DNA from 2 places in the Neobacillus sp. SAB-20_R2A genome. Region 1 is predicted to be linked to the other one. Evidence: a T-box and tRNA genes for the amino acid it is inferred to sense, from the RefSeq annotation. Region 1 holds a T-box; the other holds one or more tRNA genes.
The links. A T-box is a leader RNA that pairs with one kind of tRNA and senses whether it is charged. The one in region 1 lies ahead of leuS (leucine--tRNA ligase), so its partner is inferred to be a tRNA-Leu.
Positions count from the first base shown of each region.

Region 2: it has a tRNA-Leu gene. The T-box ahead of leuS (leucine--tRNA ligase) is inferred to sense a tRNA for this amino acid. The anticodon was not compared.

Region 1 covers NZ_CP145895.1:4,757,705-4,767,680, reverse strand. Annotated here, with positions in the region: gene V5M37_RS23415 (lysophospholipase) at 1-770, shown strand, start outside; gene V5M37_RS23410 (tetraprenyl-beta-curcumene synthase family protein) at 788-1,873, shown strand; gene V5M37_RS23405 (class I SAM-dependent methyltransferase) at 1,906-2,478, opposite strand; gene V5M37_RS23400 (TIGR01212 family radical SAM protein) at 2,475-3,437, opposite strand; gene V5M37_RS23395 (YtzC family protein) at 3,639-3,920, shown strand; gene V5M37_RS23390 (glycogen biosynthesis protein GlgD) at 3,917-4,087, shown strand; gene V5M37_RS23385 (MDR family MFS transporter) at 4,279-5,466, shown strand; T-box leader at 5,608-5,828, shown strand; gene leuS (leucine--tRNA ligase) at 5,870-8,287, shown strand; gene V5M37_RS23375 (rhodanese-like domain-containing protein) at 8,339-8,644, shown strand; gene V5M37_RS23370 (ferric reductase-like transmembrane domain-containing protein) at 9,138-9,662, opposite strand; gene V5M37_RS23365 (FAD:protein FMN transferase) at 9,655-9,976, opposite strand, start outside.
Region 2 covers NZ_CP145895.1:3,061,314-3,071,289, reverse strand. Annotated here, with positions in the region: gene V5M37_RS14985 (MFS transporter) at 1-128, shown strand, start outside; gene V5M37_RS14980 (HPr family phosphocarrier protein) at 243-500, opposite strand; gene V5M37_RS14975 (DUF429 domain-containing protein) at 674-1,333, shown strand; partial or broken gene V5M37_RS14970 (DUF3298 domain-containing protein) at 1,405-2,025, opposite strand; gene V5M37_RS14965 (DUF1904 family protein) at 2,173-2,502, shown strand; gene V5M37_RS14960 (YecA family protein) at 2,553-3,716, shown strand; gene V5M37_RS14955 (alpha/beta fold hydrolase) at 3,884-4,711, shown strand; tRNA gene V5M37_RS14950 (tRNA-Ser) at 4,929-5,019, shown strand; tRNA gene V5M37_RS14945 (tRNA-Leu) at 5,068-5,152, shown strand; tRNA gene V5M37_RS14940 (tRNA-Asn) at 5,163-5,234, shown strand; RNA gene ffs (signal recognition particle sRNA small type) at 5,234-5,318, shown strand; gene V5M37_RS14930 (spore germination protein) at 5,620-7,131, shown strand; gene V5M37_RS14925 (Ger(x)C family spore germination protein) at 7,118-8,218, shown strand; partial or broken gene V5M37_RS14920 (GerAB/ArcD/ProY family transporter) at 8,230-9,351, shown strand; gene V5M37_RS14915 (MerR family transcriptional regulator) at 9,612-9,976, opposite strand, start outside.

The DNA of each region.
Region 1 (9,976 bases):
CTGTTATTGTCATGGTTCACGGCGCCATGGAGCACCATCGCCGCTACGGATGGCTGATTGAGATGTGGCGCACGTCCGGTTTTCATGTCATTATGGCAGACCTTCCCGGGCAGGGAATGACAACACGATCGCGCCGCGGACATATCGATTCCTTTGATGAATACATATTTGAAGTAAAGGATTGGGTTCAAGCAGCCTATCGATATGAATTGCCTGTTTTTTTGCTGGGCCATAGTATGGGCGGGTTGATTACTATTCGACTCCTTCAAGAAGAAAGAGTAAACATTGCTGGCGTGATTTTGTCCTCTCCATGTTTAGGCTTAATCAAGCCGCCATCCAAATTGTTAAACTTTCTTTCCTATGCCTTAAATGTGGTTTTTCCGTCCTTTAGAATGAATTCAGGGCTGACAGTACAAATGGCAACGAGGAATGAGGATGTCAGGGAAGCTGATTCGAATGATACTCTTTACGTGACAAAGGTTTCGGTAAGATGGTATCGTGAACTTGCGGATGCCATCAAACAAGCTTTCCTTAACCTCGGAAAAACACGTGATGTACCCATGCTGGTAATGCAGGCCGGGGATGACAAAATTGTGAATAAAGGCAGCGTGAAAGAATGGTTTAATCATGCTCCATTATCGGAAAAAAGATTTAAAGAATGGCCCAAATGTTACCACGAAATTTTTAATGAACCCGAACGGGAAGAAGTATTTGAATATGCTAAGGATTTTGTTTACAGCCAGTTAAAAGCCATCGGTTATATCGTATAGAATGGGGGGACTTTTCCATGAAGCCAATCACCCTTATGTCGAGGGTTTATCGCAAAATCATTCCGACTGTCCATCAAGAATTGGCGTATTGGAAAAATCGCGCCGAAAAAATTCCTAATCCGGAACTCAGGAAGCAGGCACTTGCCAGCATCGAGCATAAGACATTTCATTGTGAAGGCGGTGCCATAATGGCATTGACTGCTCAGGAGCACTATAAAAAAGCGGTCAAGTTTATTGTCGCCTACCAAACAATTAGCGATTACTTGGACAATCTTTGTGACCGGAGCACATCACTTGATCCAAATGATTTTGCGGCTCTTCATGAATCAATGTCAGATGCCCTTGTATTACATGCGGATCGGAAAAACTATTACCGTCTTCGCGAGGACCAGGATGACGGCGGTTATTTAAATGATTTGTCAGAGACATGCCGCAGTGTTTTAAGGGAATTGAAACATTATGAATTTATAAAAGAATTTCTGCTTGAACTTTGCGAATACTATTGTGATTTGCAAATTCACAAGCATGTAAAAAAGGAAGAACGGGTGCCTAGGCTTGAAAATTGGTTTCAACGCCATCAAAACCACTTGCCGAAAATGGAATGGTACGAGTTCTCAGCCTGCTCGGGTTCGACATTAGGAATATTTTGTCTAGTGTCTTACGCGATGCGGGATGATTTTACAGCCAGCGATGCTGAAAATATCCGTAATGGCTATTTCCCTTACATACAAGGTCTGCATATTCTTTTGGATTATTTTATTGACCAAGAGGAGGATATGGCCGGAGGCGACCTAAATTTCTGCTTTTATTACGAAAACCAGGAAACGCTGTTTAATCGCTTAAAGCATTTTGTCATGGAAGCGGACAGGCATACCGAGTTTCTTCCTCACAAAGGATTTCATCAGCTTATTAATCGCGGCTTGCTTGGCATCTATTTATCCGATTCCAAGGTCCGTAAGCAGAGGGATGTCAGGAAGCTGGCCAAAAAAGTCATCAAAGCAGGCGGCTGGATCAGCTATTTCTTTTATTTCAATGGACTAATGTACCGTTCTTTGCAAAAAGCGATGCCATCATTTGTGACTCGGCTGCTTATGAAAATGTAATAATAAAAAACCAGGCACCCGCCTGGTTTTTGCTATTTTTTTTCAATCGCCACAATAAATGGCGGATTGTTTTTTTGATTGATGAATTGATGTTGCAGGACATGGGCTATATTTTGGTCCAGGCTGCGGCAGTATTTCAAAAGGCCATCGCGCTCAATCGCGCCTCCTTCATGGCCATGGTAAATAACAAGAACAATGATTCCTTCAGGTGCCATCAGTTCAAGCAATTGTTCGATCGCGGTGACGGTTGTTTCGGGCCGAGTGACAATCGTTTTGTCGCTGCCAGGCAAGTAGCCGAGGTTAAAAACAGCACCCGTAATCTTACTGTGATAAACAGCTGGTATAAGCTCGGCGGATTTTTCATGACCGGCGTGAAAAAGAGTGGCCCTTTCTGACAGCCCTTGCTTTTTTAATCGTTCTTGAGCAGCCTGGACAGCCTGTTCCTGAACATCGAAACCGAAAACATGGCCACTTTCACCAACCAGGTCAGCGAGAAATACAGTATCATGCCCATTCCCTAATGTGGCATCCACAACTATATCACCTTGGCTAACTGCTTTTTGAAGTAGTTCTCTGGCATACGGAAGAATCCTTTCCAGTTTCATCGGTCAACAAACCCCTTTTGAAAAAACTTACCTTGCCAGCTGTCCCGTCTTTTTAATTCCGCATCAATACTGTTCAAGACTTCCCACTTATTAACGCTCCACATCGGTCCAACCATTAAATCAATCGGTCCGTCACCGGTAATTCGGTGAACAATCATTTCCGGCGGTAAAATTTCCAATTGGTCACATACTAAGTTTACATAGTCTTCCTTTGATAAAAACTCGAGCATGCCTTTTTCGTATTGCTTTACCATTGGTGTTCCTTTTAACAGATGCAGAAGGTGGATTTTAATGCCCTGCACATCCAACTTTGCGACCTCTCGCGCGGTTTCCATCATCATGTCATAGGTTTCAAGCGGGAGTCCGTTAATAATGTGGGTGCAAATTCTAATGGCATGCTTTCTTAATTTGGCCACACCGTCGACATAACACTGAAAATCATGGGCACGATTGATGAGCCCAGCGGTTCGTTCATGAACAGTCTGCAAGCCAAGCTCAACCCACAAATAAGTTCTTTCATTTAGTTCGGCCAAGTATTCCACAACATCATCTGGAAGACAGTCAGGCCGGGTGGCAATCGACAAACCTACCACTCCTTCCTGCTTAAGAACCGTTTCGTATTTTTCACGAAGAACCTCGACTGGAGCATGGGTGTTGGTGAATGCTTGGAAGTAGGCCATATATTTGCCGTCTTTCCATTTCGTGTGCATTTTTGTTTTTATATCGTTGAATTGTTTCTCCAAGCTTTCGATCCGGTTTCCGGCAAAATCGCCTGAACCTGCGGCGCTGCAAAACGTACAGCCGCCGTGGGCAACGGTACCGTCACGGTTCGGGCAGTCAAAGCCGCCGTCTAAGGCTACTTTAAATACCTTGTGCCCAAATTGCTGGCGCAGGTGATAGTTCCATGTATGGTAACGCTTATCATCAGTTGCATATAGAAAAGGTTTTGTCTGAAGCATTCAGGAAAACTCCTTTATATTTTTTAGCATAAAGTAAATTTTATCATGAAGATAATGCTTATCCAACTGTATTTATCACTGCCAGGATTTATCAATTCAATCGTGTAATAGGAAAAAGAATGAGGAACAAAATAAGAAATGAAGCTGTGCGCTTCAATTGAATGATTTTAGGTCGGGCCATATCAAGAAGGGGGTTCTTACATGGCTACTCGCGAATCAATGGAAAACTTAACGCAGCAGGTGGAGGATTGTCTTCGCTGCGCCGAGGAGCAGTATAAGCAAAGCAGTCTTCAGGAACATTACAATGATAATGATTATACGACGGCGCTGCAAAATCTTGAGCAGACGTATCAGGATATCTGTACGATGGCTCATAGCGCTAATGGGCAGCAGCGGGAACAGCTGCACAGAATGAGATTGCAGGTTCAGCAGCTGCAAAATAGTTTGATTTTACAAGGGACCCGAGGAGGAGAACAGTTTTGAAAAAACGTTCAAAACAGCAAAACCCTGAACAAAAAACGCGAAACGGAATTAACAATCAGGACATTGAGTTTGGAAAAGATGCAGACATCATTAAACAAGCTAAAAAGAAGTATGAACAAACTGGCGGCCAGCCTGTAAAATCGAAATTCCACCAGGAAAATAATTAATCTTCATAAATTTAGCAAAATCTCTCAACGTATTGTTGAGGGATTTTTTCCATTTACAAAACCTCAACGAAACAATTTTTTCATAATCTCTTCCATGCGAAAAATGATAATCAAAAAGGATTGCGCTTCTACTAAAAAAGGGCTAAAATACCATGGATATCGAAATATTTTTTATCAAAGGAGCGTTTTTCATGCCACGTGCCTTATGGCTTTTAATCATTGGGATGGCAGTGAATGTAATAGGCTCTTCTTTTTTATGGCCTTTAAATACAATCTATATTCACGATTATTTAGGTAAGTCCCTATCGGTAGCAGGAATCGTCCTGATGTTAAATGCAGGAGCCACCGTAATCGGAAATCTGTTTGGTGGAAATTTATATGATAAACTAGGCGGTTATAAATCGATTCTGCTGGGAATTGGAATTTCACTTCTAGCCTTGGTGGGATTAACCATCTGGCATAGCTGGCCATCCTACGTTGTCTTTTTAACTATTGTTGGTTTTGGAACAGGTATTATTTTTCCTTCGATGTATGCCATGGCAGGATCGGTTTGGCGAGAAGGCGGTCGGAAATCCTTTAATGCCCTCTATGTTGCACAAAACCTCGGGGTTGCTGTTGGTACTGCTTTAGGAGGCATTGTTGCCGACTATTCCTTCCAGCTAATCTTCCTAGCTAATACTATCATGTATGTAATCTTTTTATTTATCGCAGTTTTCGGATATAAAGGAATTGTGGTTGACTCAGCTAAGCGTGAAACTAACACCAAAACTGCTCCAACCATAAAAAGCAAAGCCAACCTGCAAGCTTTACTTATTATTAGTACGGGATATTTACTATGCTGGGTTGCGTATGTCCAGTGGACCACAACAATTGCTTCCTATACGCAGGAAATCAACATCACCCTCACACAATATAGCCTGCTCTGGACGATAAACGGGGCATTAATCGTATTGGGGCAGCCTGTTTTAAATGGTATTTTAAAACATCTTAGTGCTTCCCTTAAGGTGCAAATTCTGATCGGAATCGCCATCTTTATCATATCATTTATAGTTGCTGGAAATGCGGGGGCTTTTACCGGCTTCCTAGCCGCAATGATTATTTTAACAATTGGGGAAATGTTCGTTTGGCCGGCGGTGCCAACCTTAGCCTTCGCCCTTGCTCCTAAGGGCCGCGAAGGATTTTATCAAGGAATTGTTAACAGTACAGCAACCGGCGGAAGAATGATTGGACCGCTCCTTGGCGGCGTCATTGTTGATTTGTACAGCATGTCTGCTTTATTCACAATCTTAATCGGATTATTTATCATTGCGATTGTTACAACGCTAATATATGACCGTCATTTGAAAACGCAAGAGCAGGTAACTGTAAAAGCTTTATAAATACTTTCCGCAACCAAAACCACAGCTGATTGACTGTGGTTTTGATGTTTAAAATCAAGTATCCCTGTCAACCATGAAAATAGGCTCAAGTTTACTTGCATACTGTTAGAAAATTTAATACAATTACGTTATATTTATATTTTAATAACAGTGAGTAGGAGTAGTAGTGATTTAAGTCCCGTATTTAGAGAGTTGACGGCAGGTGCAAGTCAACCGGGAGGGTCATGAACTCGCCTAGGAGTTGCAGGCATGAATGAAAAGTAATGTTTGCCGTTTTCCGCGTTAAGGATTAATGAAGCGAGTGCATTGCACTAATGTGGGTGGTACCGCGGGAAGATACATACAGTCCTCTCGTCCCTGTTGGGGATGAGAGGTTTTTTATTTTTTAAGGAGGATTACAGATATGAGTTTCGATCATCAACAAATCGAAAAGAAGTGGCAAAAGAAATGGGAAGAAGAAAAAACATTTAAAACAAGCGAAGATCCGGGCAAACGGAAATTCTACGCTTTAGATATGTTCCCATATCCGTCAGGGGCCGGACTGCATGTGGGGCATCCGGAAGGTTATACTGCAACGGATATCCTTTCACGGATGAAACGGATGCAGGGCTATAATGTTCTTCACCCAATGGGCTGGGATGCATTCGGGCTGCCTGCTGAACAATACGCTCTAGATACAGGCAATGACCCTGCTGAATTTACTGCGAAAAACATTGACACATTTCGCAGACAAATTAAATCTCTTGGTTTTTCCTATGACTGGGATCGCGAAGTCAATACGACTGACCCTGAGTACTACAAATGGACACAATGGATTTTCTTGAAGCTATGGGAAAAAGGCCTCGCCTATGTTGATGAAGTACCGGTCAACTGGTGTCCAGCGCTTGGAACTGTTTTAGCCAACGAAGAAGTCATTGATGGAAAAAGTGAACGCGGGGGCCATCCGGTTGAACGCCGTCCAATGAGACAGTGGATTTTAAAAATTACGGCTTATGCCGATCGTCTACTTGAAGATCTAGAAGAACTGGACTGGCCGGAAAGCTTGAAGGAAATGCAGCGGAACTGGATTGGCCGTTCCGAGGGTGCGGAAGTGACATTTCAAATCGATGGACACAATGAAACCTTCACGGTATTTACGACCCGCCCTGATACATTATTTGGTGCTACTTATGCCGTGCTTGCTCCAGAGCATGCTTTGGTGGATAAAATTACAACAGCTGAGCAGCGGGAGGCGGTTGACGCTTATTTAGATAAAGTAAAATCAAAGAGTGACCTCGAGCGTACAGACCTTGCAAAAGAAAAAAATGGGGTGTTCACTGGAGCATACGCCATCAATCCTGCAAATGGTGAGAAAATGCCAATTTGGATTGCCGACTATGTATTAGTCAGCTATGGTACTGGAGCAATTATGGCCGTTCCTGCACACGATGAACGCGACTATGAATTTGCGAGAAAATTTGAACTGCCAATTAAGGAAGTTGTTGCCGGCGGCGATGTCGAGAAAGAAGCCTATACCGGCGATGGCGAACACGTCAATTCCGATTTCTTAAATGGTCTAAACAAAGTAGATGCGATTAAAAAAATGATTTCCTGGCTTGAGGAAAAGGGTATTGGTACGAAGAAGGTAACATTCCGTCTCCGCGACTGGCTGTTTAGCCGCCAGCGTTATTGGGGTGAACCGATTCCAATTATTCAATGGGAAGACGGCACCATGACAGCCGTACCTGAAGAAGAGCTTCCATTAATGCTGCCAAAAACAACCGAAATCAGACCGTCCGGGACAGGTGAATCACCGCTAGCCAATATTAAGGATTGGGTAAATGTGGTTGACCCTGTTACAGGCAAAAAGGGCCGCCGTGAAACCAACACGATGCCGCAGTGGGCTGGCAGCTGCTGGTACTTCTTGCGCTATATTGATCCGAACAATAAGGAAGCTTTAGCTTCACCGGAAAAATTAAAGCAATGGCTTCCAGTTGATATTTATGTTGGCGGTGCCGAGCATGCCGTACTTCATTTGCTATATTCACGTTTCTGGCATAAATTCTTGTATGATATCGGCGTTGTGTCTACCAAGGAACCATTCCAAAAGCTGTTTAACCAAGGAATGATTCTTGGTGAAAACAATGAGAAAATGAGTAAATCAAAAGGCAACGTCGTCAATCCGGATGACATCGTCAATACCCACGGTGCAGATACGCTGCGCCTATACGAAATGTTTATGGGACCGCTTGATGCTTCAATCGCTTGGTCCACAAACGGCTTAGATGGATCCCGCCGCTTCCTCGACCGTATCTGGCGTTTGCTGGTGGAGGAAAACGGTGAATTGAATCCAAAAATTCAGCCGAACGAAGAAGCTTCCAATCTGGAAAAAGCCTACCATCAAACCGTAAAGAAAGTAACTGAGGATTACGAAGGAATGCGCTTCAACACTGCCATTTCTCAGATGATGGTATTCATTAATGAAGCTTATAAAGCAACTGTTCTTCCAAAGCATTTCATCGAAGGCTTTGTTAAGCTTCTTTCACCAGTGGCACCGCATATCGCTGAGGAACTTTGGGAAAAACTAGGGCATAATGATACAATTTCCTATGAAGCTTGGCCTGCATATGATGAAGCAAAGCTAGTCGATAACGAAGTTGAAATCGTGATTCAGGTCAACGGCAAAGTAAAAGCGAAGCTATTGGTTCCGACTGATGCAAGTAAAGAAGCACTTGAAGGAATTGCAATGGATGATGACCGGGTTAAGGAACAAATCGAAGGGAAAACTGTTCGCAAAGTGATCACTGTTCCAGGAAAACTTGTAAACATTGTCGCTAACTAATATTATAGGAGGCTGTCCTTGGGGCAGCCTCTTTTGAAGGGGATGGATAAAATGGAAGAAATCAAAACAATCACTACTGAGGAATTGAAAAAGAAGCTTGAAGCAGGAGAAAAACCTGAAATGGTGGATGTCAGGGAAGACCACGAGGTTGCTATGGGCATGATTCCAGGTGCCATGCATATCAAAATGGGCGATATCCCGGTTCATCTCGATTATTTTGATAAAGACAAAGAATATATATTTATCTGCCGTTCCAGCGGCCGCAGCGGTAATGTCTGCCATTACCTGCAGGAGCAAGGATATAAGGTTCGCAACATGGTGGGCGGCATGCTTGAGTGGACGGGTGAAACAGAATAACCGATTCCAATTTTAACAGGTTTACTTGTGAGGTGCAAAACGGTAAATCACAACCCTAACCACAAATCACATAATTTTTCACAACACAAATCACAGTATATTGCACAGTCCATAAGGCTTTGAGATGAAAATATCTCTAAGCCTTATTTTTATTTATCTGACAAAAGCAACCGTAAGTTGTACAAGTTTATTAGACAGAGTTTGATAAATAAGAGGAGAAATTTCCCTTAATTAGCAAATAAGATTAAGAATAACTTAAATAGGCGTAGAAATTTCCCCTATTGACTCAAAAAACTTCAGTATTGGGGATTTTGCTTTGTTTAAGCGAAAAACCTTCCCTTATTTACGCCGGAATGAGCCCTATTCTCCATTTAGCGGAAAAATCTTCGCTTATTTTATTATCACTAGTTACTCAATTAAGGATAAGACTTCTTATGTCTCAAAAAAATCACCTCTAAAGTAAACCCGTTATTCGAATTTGGAATCGGTTTTTTTATAAGTGTGAAGCATCAAGTTCCTTTTTCCCCTTTAATAGCAAAATCCCCAAAAACATAAATGGAAGAAGGTTTACAGCTGCTACAATAATCCCTTGAAAATCTGAACCCATCATAAGTCCATGCATGGTTGTAAAAATATATAGAATAGGGTTTAAAGCATGTACTTTCCGGAAAGCCTGATAGCCGATTGCTTTCCGGACCTTTGATGTTACTATGGTTAAAATCAAGAAGTAGAGGGCAAGTATGCCTAGTGCCATTGGGATTGGCTGATAGTCTGTTTGAAATGGAATCAGCACTTCGAACCACTGAAATGACATATACTGATCAATAAGTGTAATGACGACATGTCCTAAAGTAAGGATAAAAGCCCAGTTCGACAACGACTCATGCCAGATTAAAGGTACAGCAATTTTTTGTTTTCGTTTTTTTTGTACTTGTGTGTAAAGACCAATCATGACAGACAAGTAAAGCAATACATAGGCAATAATTCCTGTCGTACGTATTAGGTACCACTCAAACATTTCCAAATAAATTTCCTCCTTTCCAGATGCCGCAGTTTTGATTGATTAAAACGGCTCCAAGTCCTTTTTCCAAAACCTTTCCCGGTCCGTCCTTTTCCCCAATTAAAAGGATGATTTTAGCCCAAACATCCGCTTCTATAGCAGTCGGGGCGGTGATAGTGGCGGAAATAATGGAACTTTCGGATGAATGACCTGTTCTCGTATCAATTAAATGGTGCTTTAATTCTCCATTTACAAACCACTTTCGCTTTGCCGAAGTGGATGTGGCAACAGCCCCTGCCTGAACCTGAACTGATGAAATCATATTCGATAGA
Region 2 (9,976 bases), 1.7 Mb from region 1:
TTTCGTTCAGTGCCGCGGGTATCCTTGCGCTTCTAGCCAGCTTGGCATCGATAACTTTACCTCAAAGTCTATCGTTCTCCAAGCCAATCAAGCTTGGAGAAAAGCATAACATAACGACTGGACAATGAGAGTGGTTAACTGGAGTTAACTAAACATATAGACGACCAATTAAGGTTGTCTTTTTGTTTTTAAAAACGTGAGTTGAAGCGGAGGCATGGGGGAAGAAGAACCGTCCCCATGTGTCAGCTAAACGATTCAAGCTTTTTCAATAAGTGTTCTAGTGCTTCCTTTTCATCATGACCAGAGGTTTCTATGGTTACTTGTTGTTTGTTTCCTAACATGAGTGTCGTTACACCAAGCAATGATTTCAAATTCACCTTTCGGCCTTTCTGAGTAAGAAAAATTTCGGAATGAAATCGTGAAGCTTCCTGAACTAATTGAGTAATAGGTTTTAGGCCTAGAACATCCTTATTATTAAGCTCAACAGTTTGTTGCATCATAAAAACTCTCCTTTCTAAACTTAATTATTCTTGCCAAAAGAATAATCGCTTCTTTATAAAACTATGGTGATTTACCCCTTATTATTAAGGATTTTAATTGAATACTGGCCTTATTGTCATAAAATTTGTAAGAAGATTTGCCATAATATTTATAGAAAGTGATGGAGCATTTAATGAAAATCATTGGGATTGATTTATCAGGACCGAGCAATCGTAAAGATACTGTCTTGGCTGTATTTGAAAAACAAGCTGGTGCTTTAAAATTTATCAAACAATTAAGTAATATTGGTGATCTGGAAATATTAAATGAAGTTATGCATCAAAGTCAAAATGATGAAGTGGTAATCGGAATCGACGCTCCTTTATCATATCAGGATGGCGGCGGGGACCGGCCGGGTGATAAAGAGCTAAGGCAGTACATCGTGTCCTTAGGGATGAAATCCGGTTCCATTATGCCGCCGACTTTTAATCGAATGGTTTATCTTACCTTAAGAGGGATTAAGCTTAGCAGGGAAATCGGAAATTTGAAAACTGAGAATCCCATTTCGATGGTGGAAGTGCACCCGGGTGCCGTTATTGGTTCTCGAATTTCTCAGAGTAATCTTGAGTATGTTCTGAGTTATAAGCAGGATTTGACTGCGAGGACATTCATAAGAAAATGGTTTAAGGAGCAAAAATTGACCGATCTGCCGGTTTGTATAGAGGAAGAAAGTCATTCCATTGATGCCTGCGCTGCGGCATTAGGCGCATGGCATTGGCGGGATAAGCAGTTTCGTCCTAAGTGGATTTTACCTGCAAATCTACCGCTGCATCCGTATGATTATTGTTGTTGATAAACATAACAGGTATTGTTCCAGCACTGGCCGGCTACAGCAGCTTCGACTGTAATCAGCCGCTTTTGGTATTAATTATTTTCTGCCATCCGTCCAAGCGGGCCGCTTTCATCTAAAATATCCTGAAGCTCATATACCGATATTGGAAACATTGGAAATCCAAAAGCATATGGGGTAATGTCATAAAGCTGGAAGTAGATGACGAGTGCTTTGTCAGCGATGTAAAAGTCCTGATCAGGCTTTATGCTGGTGAAATCGCCAAGAAGGAAAATATCCCGTTTTTTGATTTGCTCCTGAATAAGGGTTGTGAGCCTTTTGATATAATTACTTCCAGGTTAGAACAGGTCCTTGAGTTGTACCAGTGTTTCTTTTTGAAGGTCGAAGGTTAAGGATTTAATATAGGTCATTCCATGGGCAGCATGTTCATGATAAGTATAATTGGAGAGGTTAAGGCTCAATACATTGCGCTGGTTGTTTTTCAATTCAAAAGTTCCTAGCATTTCACTGACAGTGGAGGGCATATCCCCAACCTGAGTGTCTATTAGCTTTTGGGTTTGTTGCACAATGCCCTGATTGATGGATCTTTCCAGCCGTTGGTTGCGGTGGTTAACTACTTGTGGATAAATAACCTCCTTTTTGGGACCGCTCCTATAAATATACGGTTTGACATCTACGGGTAATATAATTGGCATTTCTCTCCGCCCTTTTTCACTTATCTTATTCGTGAGCGGATGGCAGGTGCGTTTAGAAAAAATCAAATAGGTTCATCAAGGATTTTTTTATGGTAAAATATCGGAAAGATCTTCTGGATATTAACTTTTTTATGGAGGGAATTAAAAGTGCCGCAATTAATTTTTAAAGGAGTAAGTGTAGAGCAAGTCAAAAAAATTAGTACACCTTTGGTAGAGGAATTGGCTGAACTTTGTGAGTGTGAAACAGATAATTTCACTTTTGAAATTGTGGATTCGATTTTTGTTTTTAATGGAGAAGAAGTGCCAGGGTTTCCATTTATTGAAGTGAAGTGGTTCGATCGGGGCCAAAAAGTTCAAGATGAATTTGCTGCCATCACAACCGAGCATTTACATAGTCTGGGAATTCCAGATGTAGAAATCGCCTTTAGAGTGTTTTCTGAGTCAGATTATTATTTAAATGGGAAAAGCTTTGCGTAAATTTCATTTACCTAGTTGTTAGAAAAAAACAAACTCAGAGGGAGTTTAGCATGACATTTTTAGAAAAAATAAAACCACATTTAATTAGTGACGATATTTTAATTCAGGAAACGGTCCTACATGCACTGCACGATTATCCATTGTTCCCTGAAGAATGGACAGTAGAATTACTGAAAGAAGCTTTTAGAAATAAGGAAAAGCAATCTTATATTCTCATCTATGTAGATCATCAGACGATTAATGAAGAGGCAGTCAAGGTCTTGATTGAAAATATTCCCAGCATGGACAAGTCCAAGGTTCATTTAGCAATTAACCTGCTTTTGAAAATTGAACCTGAACTTGCTCTTACATATAGGGAATCCTTGGAAAAATATATCCCCAAGGATATGTGGGCCATTTATGAGTTAACTGCAAATGGGACGGAAGAAGAAGTTTATATGGAATATGGAGGCATCTTAAGTGATCTTGACCATGCAAATCCATATCAGAACGATTTATACATAAAGGGCAAAATTCTAGCTGCCTGCATAGTGAAAAATGGCTGGGTGACGGAACAGGAAATCGACATTATAATTCGCGAGGAATTGGAAGAACAATGGTTTTCTTATCATGGAATTCTAACGATTTATATGATTGGCTTGTTAAAAATAGAAAAATATATACCGATGCTGGCAAGCATGTTGGGACGAGATGAAGATGTTTTGCTGGAAGAGGTCTCTGCTGCGTTAATTCAGTTTCAATCAGATGATGTGGTGAAGGAAGTCGCGCCGTATTTATATAGAGAAGATTCGGTTATTTTTGCAGCCTCCGTTGTAGAGAATATTAAAACAGACTTCGCCATTCAGGTCTTAAGAGAGGCCTACGCTGCGGCTGAAGAAATTGGTGATCAAGATATCCTTATCGAATCCATTTGTCATCATTTCTCTAGAGAGGCACTGCCCGAAATTAGCCGCCATATGAAAAACGAGTATACTTCAAACATAGTGGATATTGAGCAGACGGTTTATAGTTACTATTCTATTTTGGGGGAGCACCATCCTGAATTGGAATTTTGGAGAAAAGCTGCCCTTGAAAGAGAAATGGACTTTAGAAATGACGGCAGGGAAGGGACGTTAGGTAAACCCGCCCCCGTTCGGATTGAAACGAAAGTTGGCCGAAACGATCCCTGTCCATGCGGAAGCGGGAAAAAATATAAAAAATGCTGTGGGAAATAGATCTGTTGTAATCACAAGGAAAGACCAATTATATCTTGAAGAGAAGGATGTCTAATAAAGTTGAGGCATCCTTCTTTTTTAAATGGAAAAGAAAGGATTTTACCTCTTTTTGTCGAATTATTGTGAGAATATAAAATCTTTACATTAGAAACAATTGGAGGTCCAGAATGAATACGAAAAAAACACTAACCATAAATTATCAAAAGCTTTCCTATATTGATGAAGGTGCCAAAACTGACCCGCCAGTTTTGCTTATTCATGGAGTCCCAGAGTCCAGCATGCTTTGGAAACACATCATCCCTGAAATTGCTGCATTAGGTTTTCGGGCGATTGCACCGGACCTTCCGGGATTTGGTCAGAGTGACCGTTTTCCATACGAGTCTACTTGGGAAAACTATGTTGCTTTTATCAATGATTTCATGGAAGCATTAGAATTAGAAAAAATCCATCTCGTTGTCCATGACTGGGGTGGAATGATCGGATTAAGATGGGCGTGTGACAATCCGGATAAAGTGGAAAGCTTGATTATAACCGACACAGTATTGTTGCCAGGATATACGTGGCACCCACTAGCCCAAAAATGGAGAACGCCTGGTTATGGTGAAAAAGTAATGGAAGCCATGGCCAATAAGGATTCATGGATGGCAGGTATGATAAAGGAGATTCCGTCTGTAGATGAAGGGATCTTGGAAGACTTTTTCGCCATTTTTGAGACTGCTGAGAAAAGGAATGTCATTTTAGAATTATACCGTTCTGCCAATCAACAATTAACGGAACCGTATTTGAATCTTGCTGCTATAAAGTCCCCTGTTACGATTCTTTGGGGTGAACATGATCCTTACATTTCAACCGATTTTGCTTATCAGACGCGTGACCAGCAATTCCCGCACGCAGCGGTACATATCATTCCTGGTGCGGGGCATTTTATTCATGTTCAGGTTCCGGAAAAGGTGATTCCACTTGTAAGAGAACATTTTCTAGCTATTTTAGAATAACCAATTTTACAGTGGTCATTTTGCGGAGTCATGAGGACAGGGTAAGTGTGAATATTTGAGATAATTTTTCTTATGTTGGGGCTATGAGGACTCCCAGAGTGAATTTTACTAGACAAACGTCCTCACACCAGTGGAGCTTTCTGTTTTAGATTACCAAAATTTACAGCTAGCTCCCAATTTCAAAAGATGATATATTTGTTTTGTAAGTTATTACTACAGAGAAGTACTCAAGCGGCTGAAGAGGCGCCCCTGCTAAGGGTGTAGGTCGGGTAACCGGCGCGAGGGTTCAAATCCCTTCTTCTCTGCCAGAAAAATCTTGCAGGTTTAGCACAAATGGTATAATATATTAACATCATGCGGGTGTGGCGGAATTGGCAGACGCACCAGACTTAGGATCTGGCGCCTTCGGGCGTGGGGGTTCGACTCCCTTCACCCGCACCAGAATTATTATTCCGCAGTAGCTCAGTGGTAGAGCTATCGGCTGTTAACCGATCGGTCGTAGGTTCGAGTCCTACCTGCGGAGTCATAGTCCAACAAGGACACTAAGAAAGGGTCAGGGCGGGAACGCAGCAGCCATCATTAGTGAAATTGTGTGGGCTATTACATAGTCCAGAAATAGAAACCGCTAAACTCAATAATTATTGAGTTTAGCGGTTTTTTTGAATTAGAAACTATTTCTATCATCTCTTTTAATTAGCGGCAGTGATTGCCTTTCTTGTTTCCTCTTCTATTAAATTAATTCATTCCTCATCTTGGTTATCCAAATGTTCAATTATACTATTAGTATTTTTTATTATGGCTTAATAAGCCATGCATTGAAACTACATACGTTGGCAAAATAAGCCTATGATGATTACACTGTTTATACTAACTTAGGCTAATTCATAAAAAATAGTTGGTGAGAAGATATGCCTTTTAAAAACTCAAATCGCAAAGATAAAAATAAAAAAAAAACTGAAATAAAGTCCATTGAAGATGTTTTTCAGCAGGCAAAAAAGTCAAGTGATTTTTTTCAATTTTCCCCCTTTAAGCGGGAGGATTCCCTTATTATCAGTTATTATAAGTCCATGATAGATGGTAAAGCGATTAAAGAGTTTTTGCTTCCAGTATTTAAGGAGAACGGTAAAAAAGTCAAGTCACTCCAAGAATTGGAACAATTAATTCCTTTTGAAGGGATTCAATATTCTGAAGACCCCAATGACATTGAAAAAAAGCTAATTAAAGGTTTTGTCACTGTTCAATTTAGAGATTTTAAAGAGTTACTTGTGATAGATATTCAAAATGAGGAACTTGGGTATAGAAAAAATAATGAAACCGAGAATGAATTTAGTGTGATAGGTCCCAAAGTTGGGTTTATCGAAAACATCAATGTCAATATTCATTTATTAAGGAAAAAAATTGCTGTTCCGGAATTAGTTTTTGAAGAAATAAAACTCGGTTCTCTATCTAAAACAGAAATAGCGATTGCCTATATTGAGGGGGTAACAAACCCGCAGTATATCCAGACAGTCAAGCAACGTATAAAGGATATTGATTTTGATGTCATTTTTGATAGCTCACAAATTGAACAGATTTTTTCCGATAACTCAAACACTCCTTTTCCGATATTTTTATCAACTGAAAGAATAGATCGAGTTGTTTATGCCATGATATCAGGGCAAATTGCTATATTTGCTAACGGTTCACCCTATATCGTGACAGGCCCATCTACTTTGTTGGATTTTTTTATATCTCCAGAAGATTATTATCTGTCTTGGATATTAGGTTCTTTTTTTAGGATTATCAGAATTTTAGGGGTTATTTTTTCCATGTTTTCTAGTTCGATATATGTTGCCATACTGACATTTCACTATGAGGTGATACCAGGAGATTTACTTCAACCATTAATAAGTTCAAGGGCACATGTTCCGTTTCCTCCGGTATTGGAAGCAATATTCCTGGAAATAACTATTGAACTATTACGTGAGGCAGGAGCCAGGCTCCCTACGAAGATAGGACAGACGTTAGGGATCGTAGGTGGTATTGTCATTGGACAAGCTTCTGTTGAAGCAGCTTTAACAAGTAATATCTTGCTGATTATTGTCTCATTATCCGCTCTGGCTTCATTTACAACGCCAATATATAAAATGTCTAACGCAATTCGTCTTCTGAGATTCCCTTTCATTATTTTAGCTGCTTTTTTAGGCGGATTTGGCATAGCAATTGGAGTTGTTTTTCTGCTTAGTCACCTATTAAAATTAACGTCTTTAGGGAACCCTTATATGGTTCCTCTTTATCCTTTTAGAAGGAATAGCTTTAAAGATAGTTTTATTCGAACATCATACAAGTACACTACAAATCGAAGCCGGTTTTTAAGACCTCTTTCGCTTGTTAGATATAATCCTAAAGAAAATAAGGATGATTCTAATGAATGGGCCTAATTTGAAATTTATCATTACTTTCTTAGCTGCTTTATTAACTTTGACTGCCTGTAATTATCCTAATAATAAGACCATTGATGATATCCAAATTCCTTCTGTTTTAGGATTAGATAAAGGAAAAGATCATTATATTGGAACCATTCTTTATACTGACTATACAAAAGAAGAGGAGAAGGGGGAAGTTACAACCTTAGTGGGAAATGGAAGGAATACAAGGACAATACTGGAAGAGATGGATGAGCAGTCTTCGAAGCCGGTTGAAATAGGAAAATTGAGTTTATTGTTATTTGGTAAAGAATTAGCCGAAGATGGTATCGCTTATTTTGTAAAAACTATTTGCAGAGACCCGCTGGTAGGAAGCAATATGTATGTGGCTGTCTCCGAAGGTCAATCAGGTGAGTTATTAAAGAACAGTAAAAGTAACAGTAGTGACCATATCGTTAAATTAATTGAGCATAGATATGAAAAGGGTGAGTTACCTCTTCCGAATATGCATAGTTTTTTATTTGATTATTACGGCGAAGGAAGAGATAATGCCATACCAATCTTAAAAGTAAACTCCGTTGGTAAAATAACCACTGGCGGATTAGCGATATTTAAAAACGATAAGTTAATAACAACCATCGATAAAAAAGAAACGTTCTTATATAAAATATTAAAAGGGAGGAAGATAAGTGGAGAAAGTATATTTGACGTAAAGAAGGAAGAAAGAAAAGGATCAATTGTCTTTACTGTTTTATATGGTGAGATTAGAAAAAGATTTGATAGAAATTCATCAATACCAAAGATTCATTTTCATATGGAGTTACAAGGTATGGTGAAAGACTATCCTACTTGGTTAGACCTAAGGGCAGATCAAAATAAATATATGTTAAAAAAACAACTAGAAGAACAAGTAGAAAAAGAATGTAAAAAACTTCTTTATAAACTGACTGCCAATAAAGTAGATCCACTTGGTATAGGTGATTTGGTAAGGGCCAAAACTAGAGATTGGGATGAAAAAGAATTTTATGAAAAAATATATCCGAATGTTCAATATGATATTGACCTAAATATCGAATTAACTCGGGCAGGTATTGGGGAGTAAGGTGGAGGATTATGGGCAAGGAATTAAAGGAAAGTTTAACAGTCTCTCCCTTTTTTTTATTTTTTCTTATCCATGGGGCACAAACGGGTGTAGGTTTACTTGGATTTCAAGGCAAGATATTTAGAGGTGCGGAACAAGATGCATGGGTGTCAATCCTTTTGATGGGAGCGGCTTTTCATTTTGTTGGTGTGTTAATATATTTTTTATTAAAGCATGCCAGAAACGGAGATATCATGTCGCTACAAAAAGAATTGTTTGGCAGATGGGTGGGGAATATATTAAATCTCCTTCTATTTAGTTACTGTATATTAATCGTATCTATTGTCATCAGGTCCTACTTAGAGGTGTTAATGACATGGGTTTTTCCAAGTACTCCAATATGAATATTATCTTTCATTCTTTTAATTGTAATTGTTAATATCGTTAAAGGCGGGTTTCGAGTTATTACCGGAATATGCTTTTGGGGAGTAATCTTACCAAGCTTTTTAATCCTTTCATTGTATTATCCAATTAAGTACGCTAATTGGTTAAACTTATTACCGCTATTTAATCATGGGATCCATGATTATTTTGTTTCCGGGAAGGAATGTATGCTAAGTTTTCTTGGTCCGGAATTCTTGCTTATTTATTATCCATATATCAAAGATAACTTTAATTCTCAAAAGTGGTTTCACTTGGGTATAGGTTACTCGACCTTGTTATATGTTCTAGTAGCCATATTTACATTTGTTTACTTTAGCCATGGGCAACTTTTACATACAGTTTGGCCAACTTTAATTATGACGAAAATAATTCGTTTCCCGTTTATTGAAAGGTTTGAATATGTTTATATTTTTACTTGGCTTTTGGTCTTTTTACCTACATGCTGTTTAGCAGTTTGGGGGGGAGTGCGAATTCTTAAAGAGTCTATTGGAATAAAGCCGAATATAACCATTTGGGTTTCAGTCATACTTGTGCAAATTATTGTTTCACTCTGTAATGATACTTTAGAGGTCAACAAAGTGGAGTCCATACTACTTTTATTTAGTTCTATTTTTCTTTTTACTTATTTACCCGTATTAAGCATTTGGGTTTTTATAAGAAATAAATTTAAAAAAACAAATAAAGAGATAACAAATCTAAAACCTAGTTAAAATGAACGTTCAAAAATTATTGTATTTTCCTTCTATATAAATAGTACCTGTATTAAAAAAGCTAACCCACATTCTACTAGCTTAAATTATAAATGAACATGCTTCTTTCTTTATTATATGATAAGGAGATTTAAGCTTATTAGAAATTAAACAAACAAATACTTTAAAACAACTTTTTGCTCTAAATTCCTATGAAAACTTAACCATAAAAAACCCCCTAAGCTGGATTATTAGTCCAACTCAAGGGGGCCATTTCAGGTTTAGCTTTTTTTGAATATAAACCAATTCCACCATTTCTTATGACTGGCAGCAGCAATTTGCATTCTTGTTTCCTCTTCTATGTTTCTAATACGGTCAGACTCCAGATGATCTATACGTTCTACATGCCTTAAAATTTGATTAATCTTTTCCTCTTGGTAAGCTTCCCGTACAGCCTTTTCCTTCAAGAGCTTGATTAAATCCAAGTTTATTTGCTCTAAATGTTCTATGCGTTCCATTAATTCTTCATGGTTACAATTGTGCTCCACAACTTGGTCGCTAGTAATTTGTATGGGTTCTTCTTCCGTAACAGAGCATCTGTTATTTTTTTCAGAAACCAATTTCAATACTGCTTCAGCAGACTTTT